4 regions of the Herbaspirillum sp. DW155 genome follow, and region 3 is predicted to be linked to each of the others. Evidence: predicted binding sites of a transcription regulator. Region 3 holds the regulator's gene; each other region holds the start of a gene.
What was found. The regulator sigma-54, encoded in region 3, starts transcription at its own class of promoters, with help from an activator protein. The targets are predictions, from matches to a motif close to TGGCANGNAANCTGCTTT.
Positions count from the first base shown of each region.

Region 1: a site for sigma-54 is predicted at 2,123-2,140, ahead of AACH55_RS19685 (acetyl-CoA acetyltransferase). Genes of this name have one in related genera too.
Region 2: a site for sigma-54 is predicted at 1,545-1,562, ahead of adh (aldehyde dehydrogenase). Genes of this name have one in related genera too.
Region 4: a site for sigma-54 is predicted at 1,738-1,755, ahead of AACH55_RS10670 ([protein-PII] uridylyltransferase). Genes of this name have one in related genera too.

Region 1 is NZ_AP029028.1:4,342,107-4,346,316, forward strand. Features, by position in the region: gene AACH55_RS19675 (TRAP transporter large permease subunit) at 1-410, opposite strand, end outside; gene AACH55_RS19680 (TRAP transporter substrate-binding protein) at 484-1,518, opposite strand; gene AACH55_RS19685 (acetyl-CoA acetyltransferase) at 2,221-3,402, shown strand; gene AACH55_RS19690 (acyl-CoA synthetase) at 3,528-4,210, shown strand, end outside.
Region 2 is NZ_AP029028.1:1,975,196-1,979,405, forward strand. Features, by position in the region: gene AACH55_RS08905 (NAD(+) synthase) at 1-854, shown strand, start outside; gene AACH55_RS08910 (P-II family nitrogen regulator) at 1,031-1,369, shown strand; gene adh (aldehyde dehydrogenase) at 1,631-3,151, shown strand; gene AACH55_RS08920 (DUF779 domain-containing protein) at 3,258-3,638, shown strand; gene AACH55_RS08925 (sigma-54-dependent Fis family transcriptional regulator) at 3,619-4,210, opposite strand, start outside.
Region 3 is NZ_AP029028.1:4,523,212-4,527,421, reverse strand. Features, by position in the region: gene AACH55_RS20485 (UbiX family flavin prenyltransferase) at 1-147, opposite strand, end outside; gene grxD (Grx4 family monothiol glutaredoxin) at 172-483, opposite strand; gene raiA (ribosome-associated translation inhibitor RaiA) at 865-1,227, opposite strand; gene AACH55_RS20470 (RNA polymerase factor sigma-54) at 1,381-2,871, opposite strand; gene lptB (LPS export ABC transporter ATP-binding protein) at 2,940-3,683, opposite strand; gene lptA (lipopolysaccharide transport periplasmic protein LptA) at 3,686-4,210, opposite strand, start outside.
Region 4 is NZ_AP029028.1:2,315,689-2,319,898, reverse strand. Features, by position in the region: gene rpsB (30S ribosomal protein S2) at 1-513, opposite strand, end outside; gene map (type I methionyl aminopeptidase) at 866-1,690, shown strand; gene AACH55_RS10670 ([protein-PII] uridylyltransferase) at 1,837-4,210, shown strand, end outside.

The sequences.
Region 1 (4,210 bases), 180 kb from region 3:
TCCAGTGCCGGTGTGGTGATGGGCATCTGTTCGACCGCGTGATCCACGGCCGGGTGGATCACCATCAGCACGAAGATGCAGACCACCAGCGCGGCCACGGTTTCGAGCCAGATGCGGCCCTTCTCCGAACACTTGTTGATGATCGCGGTCAGGCGCATGTGCTCGCCGCGATCCAGTGCCAGCACCGCGCCCAGCATCGAGAGCCAAATGAAGAGAATCGAGGCCAGTTCATCGGACCACACCAGCGGATCATGCAAGGCGTAGCGATAGATCACACCGGTCAGCAGCACCACGGTTTCGGCCAGCACCAGGGCCGCCGCCACGGCACCGACCACGTGCATCACCATGCGGTTCAGGGTGACCAGCGCGCGCGCAGCCGGGTTCATGCGGGCCGGGGCGCGGTAAGTCATTACAGCTTCCATCGTCAGGCTCCAGCGAAATTGAAGTCAGGCGGGAGAGTCAGCTCTCCCGCGTACGGACCGCTCAGGCCAGCTTGCCGGTGTACTTCTCCAGCAGCGCCCAGGGCTCGTCCCCGAACTTCTTCTTCCACTCGGCATAGAAGCCGGCCGCACGCAGCTTGGCGCGGAAGGATTCGGCATCGGCATTGTTGAAGGCCAGACCCTTGCCTTTCATTTCATCGACCAGCGAATCGTTGAGCTTGCGCACGTCGGCGCGCTGGTTCATGCCGGCCTCATTGATGAGGCGCGCCATCAGCTCCTGCAGATCCTTGGGCAGGCGCTCGAAGGACTTCTTGTTGCCGAGGAACCAGAAGCCATCCCACATGTGGTTGGTGATGGAACAGTATTTCTGCACCTCGTAGAGCTTGGCGGTGGAGATGATGGCCATAGGGTTTTCCTGGCCCTCCACGATTCTGGTCTGCAGGGCCGAATAGACTTCGGCGAAATTGATCGAGGTCGGCGCCGCGTCGAAGGCCTTGAACATCGAGGTCCACAAGGGGCTGGGCGGCACGCGCAGCTTCATGCCCTTGAGGTCGTCGGCGGTCTTGATGGGCTTGGTGCTGTTGGTGATCTGGCGATAGCCGTTGTCCCAGATCTTTTCAAAGGCGAAGAGCGTGGATTTGGCTTCGATCTGCTTGCGCACGTGCGCACCCAGCTCGCCATCCATGGCCGGCCAGACCTGGCTGTAATCCTTGAAGGCGAAGCCGATGCCGGAAATCTGCGCCGACGGCACCAGGGTGCCCAGGATCAGCGGCGAGAGCGTGAAGAAATCAATCGCACCGGCCCGCACCTGCGAGAGCATGTCGGTGTCCGTGCCCAGCTGGTTGTTGGGATAGAGCTGCAGTTCGATGCGCCCCTTGGATTGTTCCGCGATGGCGGCGGCCATTTCCTTGGCGCGCGCATTCATCGGATGAGTGACCGGCAGGTTGTTGGCGTACTTGAAGGTGAACTCGGCCGCATGGGCTGAGCTTGATACCAGGCCGGTAGCAGCAGCGGCCGAGGCCACCGAGGCGGTCTTCAGAAAATGGCGGCGCGTGAACTTCCCAGTGGATTGTTCCATCTGTTTTGTCTCCTGTTTGTCTGCTTATAGTTGGTTTTGCTGAATCCGGCGCAAGCTGGGCTGCTGGATCGGGCGTGCAGCTCCCTGTGCCGGGTTGTCAACATGCCTTGTGCGTCGAGAGAGCAAGTTGGATGCCAGGCATCCCTGCGGCATGGCCGCCTTCCTCCTCCTCATCCGCACTGCGCCTGTATTCTCTGCGATAAGGGCGGCACAGTACAAGCACGCAATCACCGTCGCAGGCATTTATTTACAGGCGGTGCGGCTGCGACACCTGTCGCATTGACTGTCGCAGGGATCGACACCTGTGCACGCTGCCCGCAGGCAACATCGGCTGCTGCGGCACGGTGATTTACGTTAACGTAAAGTACGTGCTATCTTCATGCAGTCGGTGGCCACGCCCTGCCCTTTCCGCTTGTTTCCTGCATGCCGGGAAAGACGGGGAGCGCCCGCCGCACACATCAGCACGCATCGACATCAACAACAAAGCGAGACCCGGCGCGGCTTGGCGCCGGCCCTCTCAGGAGACGGGCAAGATGCAGGCCGATGCCCACGCAAGGAACCGGCGCGACTGGCTTCATGAGGTCGTCACACGGGCGCCTGCGCGTGGCACCGAATTTGCATATTGCCTTTGTGTGAAACGTAGCAACTGCGGCAGCGACCGCGCTACATCTACCGCGTCTTACAAGGACACAAGGACACACCATGACTGTTTCTGCATCCTCACCCTGCATCACCGGCTGGCACCATTCCCAATTCGGCAAGCTCGACGGCATCGATCCGGAAGTGCTGATCGGCCAGGTCGCCAAGGCCGCCATCGAACATGCCGGGCTGCAACCGGAAGACATCGATTCGATCCACTTCGGCACCTTCAATGCCGGCTTCCTGTATCAGGATTTTCCTTCCTCGCTGGTCATGAACACGCTGCCGCAGCTGCGCTTCAAACCGGCCACGCGGCTGGAGAATGCCTGCGCTACCGGATCGGCGGCGATCCACTCCGGCCTGCAGGCGATCAGGGCCGGGCAATCGAAACACGTGCTGGTGATCGGCTTCGAAAAGATGACCGAACTGGCCACCGCGCAAGTGGGCGAGGTGTTGCTCAAGGCCTGTTACGCCAAGGAAGAAGCGGGCATTCCGGGCGGCTTTGCAGGAGTCTTCGGCAAGATCGCGCAGAGCTACTTCGAACGCTTCGGCGACCAGTCCGATGCGCTGGCGATGATCGCAGCCAAGAATCACAAGAACGGCATGGCCAATCCCTATGCCCACATGCGCAAGGATTTCGGCTACGAGTTCTGCCGCAACGTCTCCGACAAGAATCCGTATGTGGCCGGTCCGCTCAAGCGTACCGACTGCTCGCTCATCTCGGACGGCGCAGCCGCAGTGGTCATCAGCGCGGCCGAGGTGGCCCGCTCCATGCCGCGTGCGGTGCAGTTCCGTGCGGCGGTGCAGGTCAATGATTTCCTGCCGCTGTCGCGCCGCGATCCGACCCGCTTCGAAGCCGCAGGGCTGGCCTGGAAGAAGGCGCTGGGCCAGGCCAGTCTGAGCCTGGATGAGCTGTCGCTGGTGGAAACCCACGACTGCTTCACCGTGGCCGAGCTGCTGGAATACGAAGCCATGGGCCTGGCCCCGCACGGCCAGGGCGCGCGCGTGATCGCCGAGGGCATCACTGCCAGGGACGGCAAGCTGCCGGTCAATCCTTCCGGCGGCCTCAAGTCCAAGGGCCATCCGGTCGGGGCCACGGGCGTGTCGATGCACGTGATGGCGGCCATGCAGGCCGCCCATGATGCGGGCGACATGCAGATCGCCAATGCGCGCTACGCGGGCGTATTCAACATGGGCGGCGCGGGCGTGGCCAACTATGTGAGCATTCTGGAGCGTGTGAACTAAAAGAGCGGGTTCAGCATGGGCGCGCCGTCCTGCCGTTGGCAGACGGCGCGCGACATGAAACGATGTGCAAAAAAACAGGAAACGGCAACGCGCCCGTTTCCATAAAAAATCGGGACGAGTGAGACATGTTGAGCAAAGTCATGAACCTGGGCCGCCTGCTGTCGGACGTGGCGCGCCGCTTTCCGGACGAGCCGGGGCTGATCCTGGCACAGGGCCAGGCCGATGGCAGCGACCGCATCATTTGCTGGCGCGAGATCAACACGCGCGTGGATGCCCTGGCCCATGCCCTCACCCAACGCGGCGTGCAGAAGGGCGACAAGATGCTGGTCCACTCGCGCAACAACCAGCAGATCTTCGAAAGTGCCTGGGCCGCCTTCAAGATGGGCGTGGTCTGGGTGCCCACCAATTTCCGCATCACCCCGCCCGAGGCCGCCTATCTCGGCCAGTCCAGCGGCGCCTGCGTGATGCTGTATGACCGTGGCTTCGCGCACTATGTCGATGCCGTCAAGGCCGCTTCGCCAGTCCTCGAACACGTGATCGCCCTGGCCGATGCACGCGCAGGAGAACTGGATTACGAAGCGCTGGTGGCGGCCGGCGATGGCCGGCCCTTCCGCGAAACCGAGGTCGATTACGACGATCCGCTGTGGTTCTTCTACACCTCCGGCACCACCGGCCACCCGAAGGCGGGCATGCTCTCGCATGGGCAGATGGCCTTCGTGGTGACCAATCACCTGGCCGACCTGATGCCGGGTCTCACACATCAATCGCGTTCGCTGGTGGTGGCGCCGCTGTCGCACGGCGCGGGCGT
Region 2 (4,210 bases), 2.5 Mb from region 3:
CCATGCCCGGCTTTGCCACCAGCAGCCGCACGCTGGTGCAGGCGCATCAGCTGATGGCACAGGTCGGCTGCGCGGCGCAGGAAATCGATATCCGTCCCAGCTGCGAACAGATGTTGAAAGACCTCGGCCACCCGTATTCGCGCGGCGAGCCGGTCTATGACATCACCTTCGAAAACGTGCAGGCCGGCGAGCGCACCAATCACCTGTTCCGCCTGGCCAACCATCATGGCGCCATCGTCATCGGCACGGGCGACCTGTCCGAACTGGCGCTGGGCTGGTGCACCTATGGCGTGGGCGATCACATGTCGCACTACAACGTCAATGCCAGCGTGCCCAAGACTTTGATTACCCACCTGGTGCGCTGGGTGGCCGAATCGGGTTCGCTGGAACTGAAGCAGCCGGAAGTGCTGATCCACATCCTGGAAACCGAGATCAGCCCGGAACTGGTGCCGGGCGCCTCGGACGGCGAGCCGGGCCAGCGCACGCAGGACTTCATCGGCCCCTACGAGCTGCAGGATTTCAATCTCTACTACATCCTGCGCTATGGCTTCGCGCCGGCGAAGGTGGCCTTCCTGGCGCACAGCGCCTGGCAGGACCGTACGCTCGGCCACTGGCCCGAGGGATTGCACGGCCCGCGCAACCAGTACAGCTTGCCGCAGATCAAGAAAAACCTGGGCATCTTCGTCTATCGCTTCTTCAAGACCAGCCAGTTCAAGCGCTCCTGCGTGCCCAATGCCCCCAAGGTCGGTACCGGCGGCTCGCTCTCGCCGCGCGGGGATTGGCGTGCGCCCAGTGATGGCGAGGCCACCGTCTGGCTCAGGGATCTGGAGCGTATTCCCGATCTGGAGGGCTGAAAGCGGCTTTTTATGGTCCAGCCTGTCCAATAAGGTTGAAAGCTGTCCGAGCCTGATTGACAATGTGCAAGTGGGCAGGGTGCCACGGCCCTGCCAGTAAAAAAACAACAATCCTTACCCGCTATTCAACAGATCAACAGATCGTTTCTTTACGACATACCAAGAGAGGAATTGCCATGAAACAAGTGACCGCCATCATCAAACCGTTCAAGCTGGACGAGGTGCGTGAATCCCTCGCCGAAGTCGGCGTCACGGGCCTGACGGTCACCGAAGTGAAAGGCTTCGGTCGCCAGAAGGGCCACACCGAACTCTATCGCGGTGCCGAATACGTGGTCGATTTCCTGCCCAAGGTCAAGATCGAGGTCGTGGTGGATGACAATGTGGTCGAGCAGGCCGTGGATGCCATCATCAAGGCCGCCCGCACCGGCAAGATCGGCGACGGCAAGATCTTCGTGCAGGAAGTGGAACAGGTGATCCGTATCCGTACCGGCGAAACCGGGCCGGATGCCGTCTGATCCAGACCTGCTGAGTGCAGCATCAAAAACCGGCCGCTGGCCGGTTTTTTTACGTCCCCGGTCGGCCGCCGAGGTGTTGCAGCGTGTTGCCCGGCACTGTCCCACGCTGCGCCAGACTGACACAGCGTGACAAGGCAATGGCCCGAAGCGCCGCGCCAGGCGGGCCTTTGGCGGCTGGCATGCGATTTGCCATCTGGAGGGATGAACGCCCGCTGCGGCCCGGATCGCGGCGGGATTTCAACCATAACCAACGGAGACGACATGAACCTGGCAGACATCAGCAAACTCGGCGTACGCGATCCCTTCAAGCAACGTTACGACAACTTCATCGGTGGCAAATTCGTGCCGCCGGTCAAGGGGGAATACTTCGAGAACATCAGCCCGGTGATCGGACGCGCCTTCTGTGAAGTGGCCCGTTCCAGCGCCGAAGACGTGGAACTGGCGCTGGATGCCGCGCACGCCGCCAAGAAGAGCTGGGGCAAGACTTCCCCGGCCGAGCGCGCCAATGTGCTGCTCAAGATCGCCGACCGCATGGAAGCCAACCTGGAGCTGCTGGCCACCGCCGAAACCCTGGACAACGGCAAGCCCATCCGCGAAACCATGGCCGCCGACATTCCGCTGGCCATCGACCACTTCCGCTATTTCGCCGCTGCCGTGCGCACCCAGGAAGGCAGCATCTGCCCCATCGACAGCGACACCTACGCCTACCACTTCCATGAGCCGCTGGGCGTGGTCGGCCAGATCATCCCCTGGAACTTCCCCATCCTGATGGCGGTGTGGAAGCTGGCCCCGGCGCTGGCGGCCGGCAACTGCGTGGTGTTGAAGCCTGCTGAACAGACGCCCGCCTCCATCATGGTCCTGATCGAACTGATCGCCGACCTGATCCCGCCCGGCGTGGTCAATATCGTGCAGGGCTTCGGCGTAGAAGCCGGCAAGCCGCTGGCCTCCAACAAGCGCATCGCCAAGATCGCCTTCACCGGCGAGACCACCACCGGCCGCCTGATCATGCAATACGCTTCGCAGAACCTGATCCCGGTGACCCTGGAGCTGGGCGGCAAGTCGCCCAACATCTTCTTTGCCGATGTGCTGGACAAGGATGACGAATTCTTCGACAAGGCGCTCGAAGGCTTCGCCATGTTCGCGCTGAACCAGGGCGAGGTCTGCACCTGCCCCTCGCGCGTGCTGGTGCAGGAATCGGTCTACGAGCGCTTCATCGAACGTGCCTTGAAGCGCGTGGCCGCCATCAAGCAGGGCAATCCGCTGGACAAGAGCACCATGATCGGCGCGCAGGCCTCGCAGGAACAGCTGGAAAAGATCCTCTCCTACATCGACATCGGCAAGCAGGAAGGCGCCAAGGTGCTGGCCGGCGGCGGACGGGAAGAACTGGGCGGCGACCTGGCCTCGGGCTACTACGTCAAGCCGACGGTCTTCCAGGGCAACAACAAGATGCGCATCTTCCAGGAAGAAATCTTCGGCCCCGTGGTGTCGGTGACCACCTTCAAGGATGAGGAAGAAGCCCTGGCCATCGCCAATGACACCCTGTACGGCCTGGGCGCTGGCCTGTGGACCCGCGATGGCACCCGTGCCTTCCGCATGGGGCGCGAAATCCAGGCCGGTCGCGTGTGGACCAACTGCTATCACCTGTATCCGGCGCATGCGGCCTTCGGCGGCTACAAGCAATCCGGCATCGGCCGCGAGAACCACAAGATGATGCTGGACCACTACCAGCAGACCAAGAACCTCCTGGTCAGCTACAGCCCCAAGGCGCTGGGCTTCTTCTGATCGCGTGATCCTTGTCTGACTCCTTGCAGCAAGGCAGCTTCGGCGCCGGTCCGCTTCCCCCGCGGCCGGCGCCGTTTTTTTTTGCAGATCCAACAGGAGAGCGGCGATGAATGCATTGCCCAGGGTGACGGCCACCGAGGCCACGGTGGAGTTGCTGCGCCAGTTGAAGGCGCGGCATGGCGAGCTGATCTTCTTCCAGTCCGGTGGCTGCTGCGATGGCAGTGCGCCGATGTGCTATCCGGCCGGCGACTTCACGCTGGGCGATACCGATGTGCATCTTGGCCAGATCGATGGCGTGCCGTTCTACATCGGCGCTGACCAGTTCGACTACTGGAAACACACGCAACTGATCATCGATGTGGTCAATGGCAACGGCGGCATGTTCTCGCTGGAGAACGGCAGCGGCAAGCGCTTCCTGACGCGCTCAAGGTTGTTCACCGATGAGGAATATGACGCTCTCGCGCCGCTCAGTGCCCGCGTGACTTGAAGCGCCGATAGAGCGTATTGCGCGACACCCCCAGCGCCTTGGCGGCGGCACTGACGTTGCCGTCATGGCTGCGCAGGGCGCGCTCGATGGCGGCCCATTCGCTGTCGTGCATGGTCAGCGATTTTTCGCGTTTTTCTTCATATGCCGTTTGGGCAGGCAGCGCGCAAGCCGCCTGCACCGGCGCTGCCTCTTCCAGAAAGTCATCTGGCAGGTGTTCCACCCCAATCCAGGCCTCACCCTCGGCCATGGCCAGCGCCGTGCGGATCAGGTTGGACAGTTGCCGCAGATTGCCCGGCCAGCGGCTGGATTGCAGCAATGCCAGGGCCTGGGCATCAAAACGCGGCGCATCGGGGCCGCCTTCCTGTTCCAGGATGCGGTCGATCAATGCACTCAGGTCGCTGCGCTCGCGCAAGGCGGGCAGCTTTACCTGCAAGCCGTTGATGCGGTAGTACAGGTCTTCGCGGAAGGTATGGCGCGCGGCCATGTCGCGCAGTGGCTGGTTGGTCGCGCAGACCAGCGCAAAGTCCACCGGGATGACGCGCTGGCTGCCCAGCGGCGTTACGGCGCGTTCC
Region 3 (4,210 bases):
CACGCCGGCTTCGGAGACCATCAGGTGCGTTTCCACCTGACCATGTTTGCGCAGATGCTCCAGCAGCCGCACGCCATAAATGGCACCGGTCGCGCCGGTGATGGCGACGATCAGGCGCTGGCGGGGCTGGCCGGAGGAAGTACTCACGAACGAATGCGGATCAGGAAGGAATCAGCCCTTGATCAGGGTCTGCAGTTCGCCCGAAGCGTACATCTCGCTCATGATGTCGGAGCCGCCGATGAATTCGCCCTTCACGTACAGCTGGGGAATGGTCGGCCAGTTCGAGTATTCCTTGATGCCCTGGCGCACGTCCGGGCTTTCCAGCACGTTGACGGTGACGATGTTTTCGGCGCCGCTGGCTTTGAGCAACTGGATGGCCTTGCCGGAAAAGCCGCATTGCGGGAATTGCGCAGTGCCCTTCATGAACAGCACCACAGGGTTTTGGGTCACGGTTTCTTTGATCCAGGATTGGACGTCGCTCATGGCTATGCCTTTAAAAATGGGATTGCCGACATTATAGGGAAAAGCCGGCAGCCGCGTTGAAAACGACTGCGCGCCGGCAGTCTGCGCAATGTGGTGGAAATTGCATCCGGGAAATAATTTATATGATATGCAGACTCTGAAGCCTAATATGAGGACGCCAGCCGCAGCCTTCAAGCGGAGCAGCGGATCGGCAGCTCGCTGCAGAGAGTCATGGCTGTGGAAAGTTGCCGGTGATTATCTTTTATATCTTTTCCACAGGGCTTGCCGCCCGACTGCGCGGCCAATGAAAAAGGGCGCTTGCGCGCCCCTTCCTCATGAGATTCGGCTGGCGTTCTCAGCAGCCTGCGGGCTGCGAGTCAGCTTGCCGACGTTGTCCTTGGCTTATGCCGCTCCGGCCACCGCATCAGCCGGCGCTTCATCCGGCAGGCGCTTGGCCATGGAGTGATGTTCCTGCAACTTGTCCTTGTGCTTGATGACCTGACGATCGAGCTTGTCGATCAGCGTGTCAATGGCAGCATAGAGGTCGTGTGCAATGCTTTCTGCATGTAAATCCTTCCCCTTGATGTGGACGTTGATTTCCGCTTTTTGGCGCTTTTCCTTTTCTGTGAGTTTATCTACGCTCAGGATCACGCTGACGTCGATCACGTTGTCGAAATGGCGCTTGATACGTGTGAGCTTGCTTTGCACGTATTTCCGGATGGCGGGGGTCAGTTCGAGGTGGTGTCCACTGATGGTCAGATTCATACAAGACTCCTATCGTGAAGTCACTGGAGGTTCGTGCAATCGATCCTTGCTGCAGCTGTACCACGGGCACGGTCTTCGTGTCGGATGGCATGGGCATCAGCGGGATGCTTGCCGGAACACAGCAACGGTACTGCAGAAAAACTGAGGAAAAACTCAGAGGGACTTGCGGAGATTGACCGGCGGAATCTTCAACACTTCGCGGTATTTGGCGACTGTGCGTCGCGCGACCACCATGCCTTGTTCTGCCAGCATATCCGCAATCTTGCTATCGGATAATGGGGTCTGCGGGTTCTCGGCTCCTATCAACTGTTTGATCAGCGCCCGTATCGCGGTGGAGGAGGCTTCGCCCCCGGTTTCAGTCGCGACGTGGCTACCGAAGAAGTACTTCAACTCAAACATGCCGTGCGGCGTGAGCATGTATTTCTGAGTTGTCACGCGAGAGATGGTGCTCTCGTGTAGACCCAGTGTATCAGCAATTTCACGCAGCACAAGGGGGCGCATGGCCACTGCCCCATGTGAAAAGAAGTTTCTTTGACGTTCCACAATAGCCTGTGCGACACGCAAAATCGTGTCGAAACGCTGGCGCATATTCTTGATGAGCCACTTGGCTTCCTGCAGCTGCGACGACAGCGATCCTTCTCCCTTGGCCTGCTTCAGCGCGCTGGCATACATCGCATTGACACGCAGCTTGGGCATGACCTCATGGTTGAGCATGACCTGCCAGCCGTTCTTTGTTTGTTTGACAATCACGTCCGGCACCACATAGTCCGAGGCATCGCGCGCGAAATCGGCGCCCGGATGCGGACGGCACTGGCGGATCACGGCCTGGGCTTCGCGCAGGTCTTCGTCATCGCAATCGAGGGCTTTCTTGATCTTGTTGAAGTCGCGCTGCGCGAACAGCGGCAGGTAATCTTCCACGATGCGCAGCGCCAGCTTGCGCGTGACGAAGGGGATCTTGGGCAGGCGACGGATCTGCAGGGCCAGGCACTCACCGGCACTGCGCGCACCCACGCCGGCCGGGTCCAGGCTCTGCAGCAGCTTCAGGGAAATCGACAGCTCTTCCATGTCGATGCCCAGTTCTTCGGGCAGGCGCGCGAGGATGTCTTCCAGCGGCTCTTCGAGATAGCCGCTCTCGTCGAGCGCATCGGTGAGCAACTCCAGCAGGGCGCGGTCGCGCTGGGTGCGTGCGGTCACGCGGATCTGTTCCAGTAGGTGCTCGCGCAGGGTCAGTTCGTGGGCTTCGAGTTGCGGGCGGGCGTCGTCGTCGTCAGGCGACTTGCCGCTGCGGGCCACATCATCGAAGCTCCAGTCGGCCTCACCGGTGACGCCGTTCTCGGGATTGTTGTCCTGGTAGTCAAAACTGGAATCGCCATCGGCGGCTGCCGGTGCCGGCTCGGCATTGCCTTCGCCAGAGGTGTCGGCTACGCCGCTGGAGGGCGAGCTGGAGACCGCGCCATCGGCCAGCAGGCGCACCGAATTGTCGAGCGCATCGTCGAGCCGCTCCAGCAAGGGATTGTCCGAGAGGATCTGTTCCAGTTCCTGGTGCAGTTCCAGCGTCGACAGTTGCAACAGTCTGATCGACTGCTGCAGTTGCGGCGTCAATGCGAGGTGCTGCGAGGTACGTAACTGGAGAGACTGTTTCATCTGTCTTTCTGGAAGCGGCGTGGTCCGCTGGTTGCACTGCCTGTCGTTGCGTCAGTAGGTTGGCCTGCTTACATGCGGAAGTGTTCACCCAGATACACGCGGCGCACCGATTCGTTGGCGATGATCTCTTCCGGACTGCCGCTGGCCAGCACCGTACCCTGGTTGATGATGTAGGCACGGTCGCAGATGCCCAGCGTCTCGCGCACGTTGTGGTCGGTGATGAGCACGCCGATGCCACGTTCCTTCAGGAAGCGCACGATGCGCTGGATCTCGATCACGGCAATCGGGTCGATACCGGCAAAGGGTTCATCGAGCAGTACGAAGCGCGGATCGGTGGCCAGCGCGCGGGCGATTTCCACGCGGCGGCGCTCGCCGCCGGAGAGCGACAAAGCCTGACTCTCGCGCAGCTTCTCGATCTGCAGTTCATGCAGCAGATTGTTGAGGCGGCCCTCGACTTCATCACGCGAGAGCGGCTTGCCTTCTTCTCGGCGCAGTTCGAGCACCGCGCGGATATTGTCTTCCACCGTCAGCTTGCGGAACACCGAGGCTTCCTGCGGCAGATAGGACAAGCCCATGGTGGCGCGCTTGTGGATGGGCATGCGTGAAATGGCGGTGTCGTCCAGCGCGATCTCGCCGCCATCGGAAGGCACCAGACCCACGATCATGTAGAACGAGGTGGTCTTGCCGGCGCCGTTGGGGCCGAGCAGTCCGACCACTTCGCCGCTGCGCACTTCCATCGAGACGTCGCGCACCACCTGGCGCGCGCCATAACTTTTCTTCAGGCCGCGAACGACCAGCGAGCTGGTGGTCATCGTTACTGGTCCTTTCCGCTCTGGCGACGCGGCGCAGGCTGCGCCGGCGTGGTCTTGGCGGCCGGCTGGGCCGGTGTGGCGGTGCCATCCGGCGGTGGATTCTTGGGCTGGATCACGGCCGTGATGCGGCCTGCGCCGGGCTTGCTTTCGCCGCTGGCGGTGTTGTTGACCGAATAGAATTCGGCGCGGCTGTCATAGGAAATGAACTCGCCGTTGACTTCATCGGTGATGCGATCACCATCCATGCGCTGGATGTGCGCGCGCTGGAACAGCTTGGAAACTTCGGTCTGCTCCGAATATTCGATACGCTCGGCCTGGCCTTCGATCCACAGGTTGGGACCGCCGTCGCGCTTCTGGCGGAAGTTGGCCAGCGAACCCGGAGCCGCGTACAGCACTGCGTTTTCATAACCGTACTGGTCGGTCGTCAATACCACCCGGCCGGCCTTGATGATGAGAGTGCCGCGGGTCATGACCACGTTGCCGGTGAAGGTCTTCACCTGGCGCACGTCGTCATAGACCATCTGGTC
Region 4 (4,210 bases), 2.2 Mb from region 3:
GGCGCCCTTGTGGTAGCCGACGTCGATGACGAAGATGGCGTCAGGAATGCCGCCCATGTCCTTGATGCCGCCGATGGCCTTCTGCAGCTTTTCCTGTTCACGGGTGAACAGCAGGGCTTCCTTCTTCGACAGCTTCTCGACCGAACCGTCTTCGATGGCAGCTTCCATGTCCTTCAGGCGCTTGATCGAGGTCTTGATGGTCTTGAAGTTGGTCAGCATGCCGCCCAGCCAGCGCTGGTCAACGTAGGGCACGCCGGCGCGTTGCGCTTCTGCAGCCAGGATTTCGCGGGCTTGACGCTTGGTGCCGACGAACAGGATGGTGCCGCGGTTGGCCGACAGCTGGCGCACGTACTTGACGGCTTCCTGGTACATGCCCAGGGTCTTTTCCAGGTTGACGATGTGAATCTTGTTGCGATGACCGAAAATGAAGGGGGCCATCTTGGGGTTCCAGAAGCGGGTTTGGTGACCGAAGTGGACACCGGCTTCCAGCATTTCGCGCATGGTAACGGACATGAATTTCTCCAGGGTTAGGTCTGGAATCCGCTCGGTCATCCGGCTCATGCAGCCGGACACCCTTTTAGCGAACGGATTCGCGTTTCAAAAGATTTTTACGACGGTTTTTACATCATTTATTGCCAAAGTTGCATGAAGAATCATTCCGCACACCGCATTCGACAACCAATCTGTGGTTTTCAGATCAGCCCGGCATTCTACTCGACCCTACACTTTTGTTCAAGTAGCACATAAAACCGGGTCGCACAGTCGACGCCAGGCCGCGCCCTGCTGCTCCGAGCGGGCAAAACAGAAACCACCCCCATCATCTATAATCCCGTCTTGACGATTTTCTAGCGAATTGCGATTTATCATGGGCAACATCACCATCAAGACCGCCGAAGACATCGAAGGCATGCGCGTGGCCGGCCGCCTGGCCGCCGAGGTGCTGGACTACATCACCCCCTTCGTGAAACCGGGCGTGACCACCGGCGAGATCGACCGCCTCTGCCACGAGTACATGACCAACGTGCAAGGCAGCATCCCGGCCCCGCTGAACTATTGCCCGCCGGGCTACACGCCCTACCCCAAGGCCATCTGCACGTCCCTGAACGATGTGATCTGCCACGGCATCCCGGGCGACAAGGTGATGAAGGACGGCGACGTGCTCAACATCGACGTCACCATCATCAAGAACGGCTACCACGGCGACACCAGCCGCATGTTCTTCCTGGGTGAGCCCTCCATCCTGGCCCGCCGCCTGACCGAGATCACCTATGAATGCATGTGGCTGGGCATCTCCAAGATCAAGCCCGGCGCACATCTGGGCGACATCGGCCACGTCATCCAGCAGCACGCCGAAAAAGCCGGCTACAGCGTGGTGCGCGAATTCTGCGGTCACGGCATCGGCAAGGTGTTCCACGAAGAACCGCAGGTGCTGCACTACGGCCGCCCCGGCACGCTGGAGAAACTGGAAGCCGGCATGATCTTCACGGTGGAACCAATGATCAACGCCGGCCGCCGCGAAATCCGCGAAATGGGCGACGGCTGGACCATCAAGACCAAGGACCGCAGCCTGTCGGCGCAGTGGGAACATACCGTACTGGTCACCGAAACCGGCTTCGAAGTGCTGACCGTCTCGCCCGGCATGCCGGCGCCGCCGGCCTTCATCCAGAACCAGGTCGCCACCCCGGCGTAATCCTGATGGCCGCAAATCTGTGCACGCCCCTTCATCTGCACAGTTTCCGGCATAAAACCTGCTTGGGGCGCGAAGCCGCATGGGGATGCGGCTTTGTTCATATGGGCGCTGCCCCGCCGCCCTGCCTGCTCTGATTGCCTACCACGATGCCCACACTCGCCATCACGCTCAAGAAACAGCTCAAGGCCGCGCGCCAGCAAGCCATCGAGGTGTTCCAGTCCAACCACAAGACCGAGCAGTTGCTGGCGCAATTGCGCCGCAACGTCGACGAAGCCCTGACGCGGGCCTGGGAAGAACTGGGCATGTCCGGCAATGCCGCCCTGGTGGCAGTGGGCGGCTATGGCCGTGGCGAACTGTTCCCGCATTCGGACGTGGACGTGCTGATCCTGCTGGACCAGGCCCCGGATGCGGCCAAGAAGGAAAAGCTGGAATCCCTGGTGCAACTGTTCTGGGACATCGGCCTGGAAATCGGCCACAGCATCCGCACCATCGACGAATGCCTGGACGAATCGGCCGCCGACATCACGGTGCAGACCAGCCTCCTGGAAGCGCGTCTGGTCACGGGCAGCCGCACCCTCTTCAAGCGGCTGCAGGAGCGCTATCAGGCCGCGCTGGACCCGCTGGCCTTCTTCCAGGCCAAGACCCTGGAAATGCGCCAGCGCCACATCAAATATGAAGACACGCCCTACAGTCTCGAACCCAACTGCAAGGAAAGCCCCGGCGGCCTGCGCGACCTGCAGGTGATCCTGTGGGTGGCCAAGGCGGCCGGGCTGGGCAACTCCTGGGCCGAACTGGCCGTGCACGGCATGCTGACCTCTACCGAGGCGCGCCAGCTGCGCCAGAAGGAACGCGCCTTCAAGGACATCCGCATCCGCCTGCACATCCTCACCGACCGCCGCGAAGACCGGCTGGTGTTCGACATCCAGACCCAGCTTGCCGAAACCTTCGGCTTCAAGACCACCGACACGCGCCGCGCCAGCGAATACCTGATGCAGCGCTACTACTGGGCCGCCAAGGCCGTGACCCAGTTGAACACCATCCTGCTGCAGAACATCGAAGCCCACCTCTTCCCGCAACAGGCGGTGCCACGCCCGCTCACCGAGCGCTTCAACGAAGTCAACGGCTTCGTCGACATCGCCCATGACAAGGTGTTTGAAGAAACGCCCTCGGCGATGTTCGAAGTCTTCCTGGTGCTGGCCGAGCATCCGGAACTCAAGGACATGTCCGCACGCACCCTGCGCGCGCTCTGGCATGCCCGCTTCAAGATCGACAATGCCTTCCGCGCCGATCCCGAGAATCACCGCCTGTTCATGCGGATCATCCAGAGCAAGCGCGGCATCCTCCACGCCCTGCGCGGGATGAATGCCACCAGCGTGTTGGGCCGCTATCTGCCGAACTTCCGCCAGATCGTCGGGCAGATGCAGCATGACCTGTTCCACGTCTACACGGTGGACCAGCACATCCTGATGGTGGTGCGTAACGTGCGTCGCTTCACCATGAGCGAACATGCGCATGAATATCCCTTCTGCAGCCAGCTCATGGCCAACTTCGGCCAGCCCTGGGTACTGTATGTGGCGGCGCTGTTCCACGACATCGCCAAGGGCCGCGGCGGCGATCACTCCAAGCTGGGCATGGCCGATGCACGCGCCTTCTGCGAGCAGCATGGCATCTCGGAAGAGAACACCGAACTCATCGTCTTCCTGGTCGAGCAGCACCTGGCCATGTCGCACGTGGCGCAAAAGCAGGACATGTCGGACCCCGACGTCATCACCGCCTTCGCCCAGCTGGTCAAGGATGAGCGCCACCTGACCGCGCTCTACCTGCTGACGGTGGCCGACATCCGCGGCACCAGCCCCAAGGTCTGGAACGCCTGGAAAGGCAAGCTGCTCGAAGATCTCTACCGCATGACCCTGCGCGTACTGGGCGGCGAAGCCCCCTCGGCCGACCGCGAACTGAAAAATACCCAGCAGGAAGCCATCAAGACCCTGCGCCTGTACGGCCTGCCGGCCGACGCCCACGAAGCGCTGTGGAAGCAGCTGGACGTGGCCTACTTCCTGCGCCACGATGCCTCCGACATCGCCTGGCAGACGCGCTGCTTCTACGACAAGGTGGAGACCGGCGTGCCGCTGGTACGCTGCCGTCTGGCACCGATTGGCGAAGGCGTTCAGGTGGCGGTCTACACGCCTGACCGCCCCGACCTGTTTGCGCGCATCTGCAGCTACTTCGATGAAAAAAGCTTCAGTATCTTCGACGCCAAGATCCACACCACCCGCAACAACTATGCGCTGGATGCCTTCCTCATCAATGCGCCGGTCTTCGCCAAGAACTACCGCGACATCATCAACCTGATCGAGCACGAACTGGGTGCCCTGCTGCAGTCCGACGCCCCCCTGCCGGCACCGTCCAAGGCACGTCTGTCGCGCCTGTCGCGCACCTTCCCGGTCAATCCCTCGGTGGACCTGCGCCCCGATGAGCGCGGCCAGTACTACCTGCTGTCGGTCTCGGCCAATGACCGCGCCG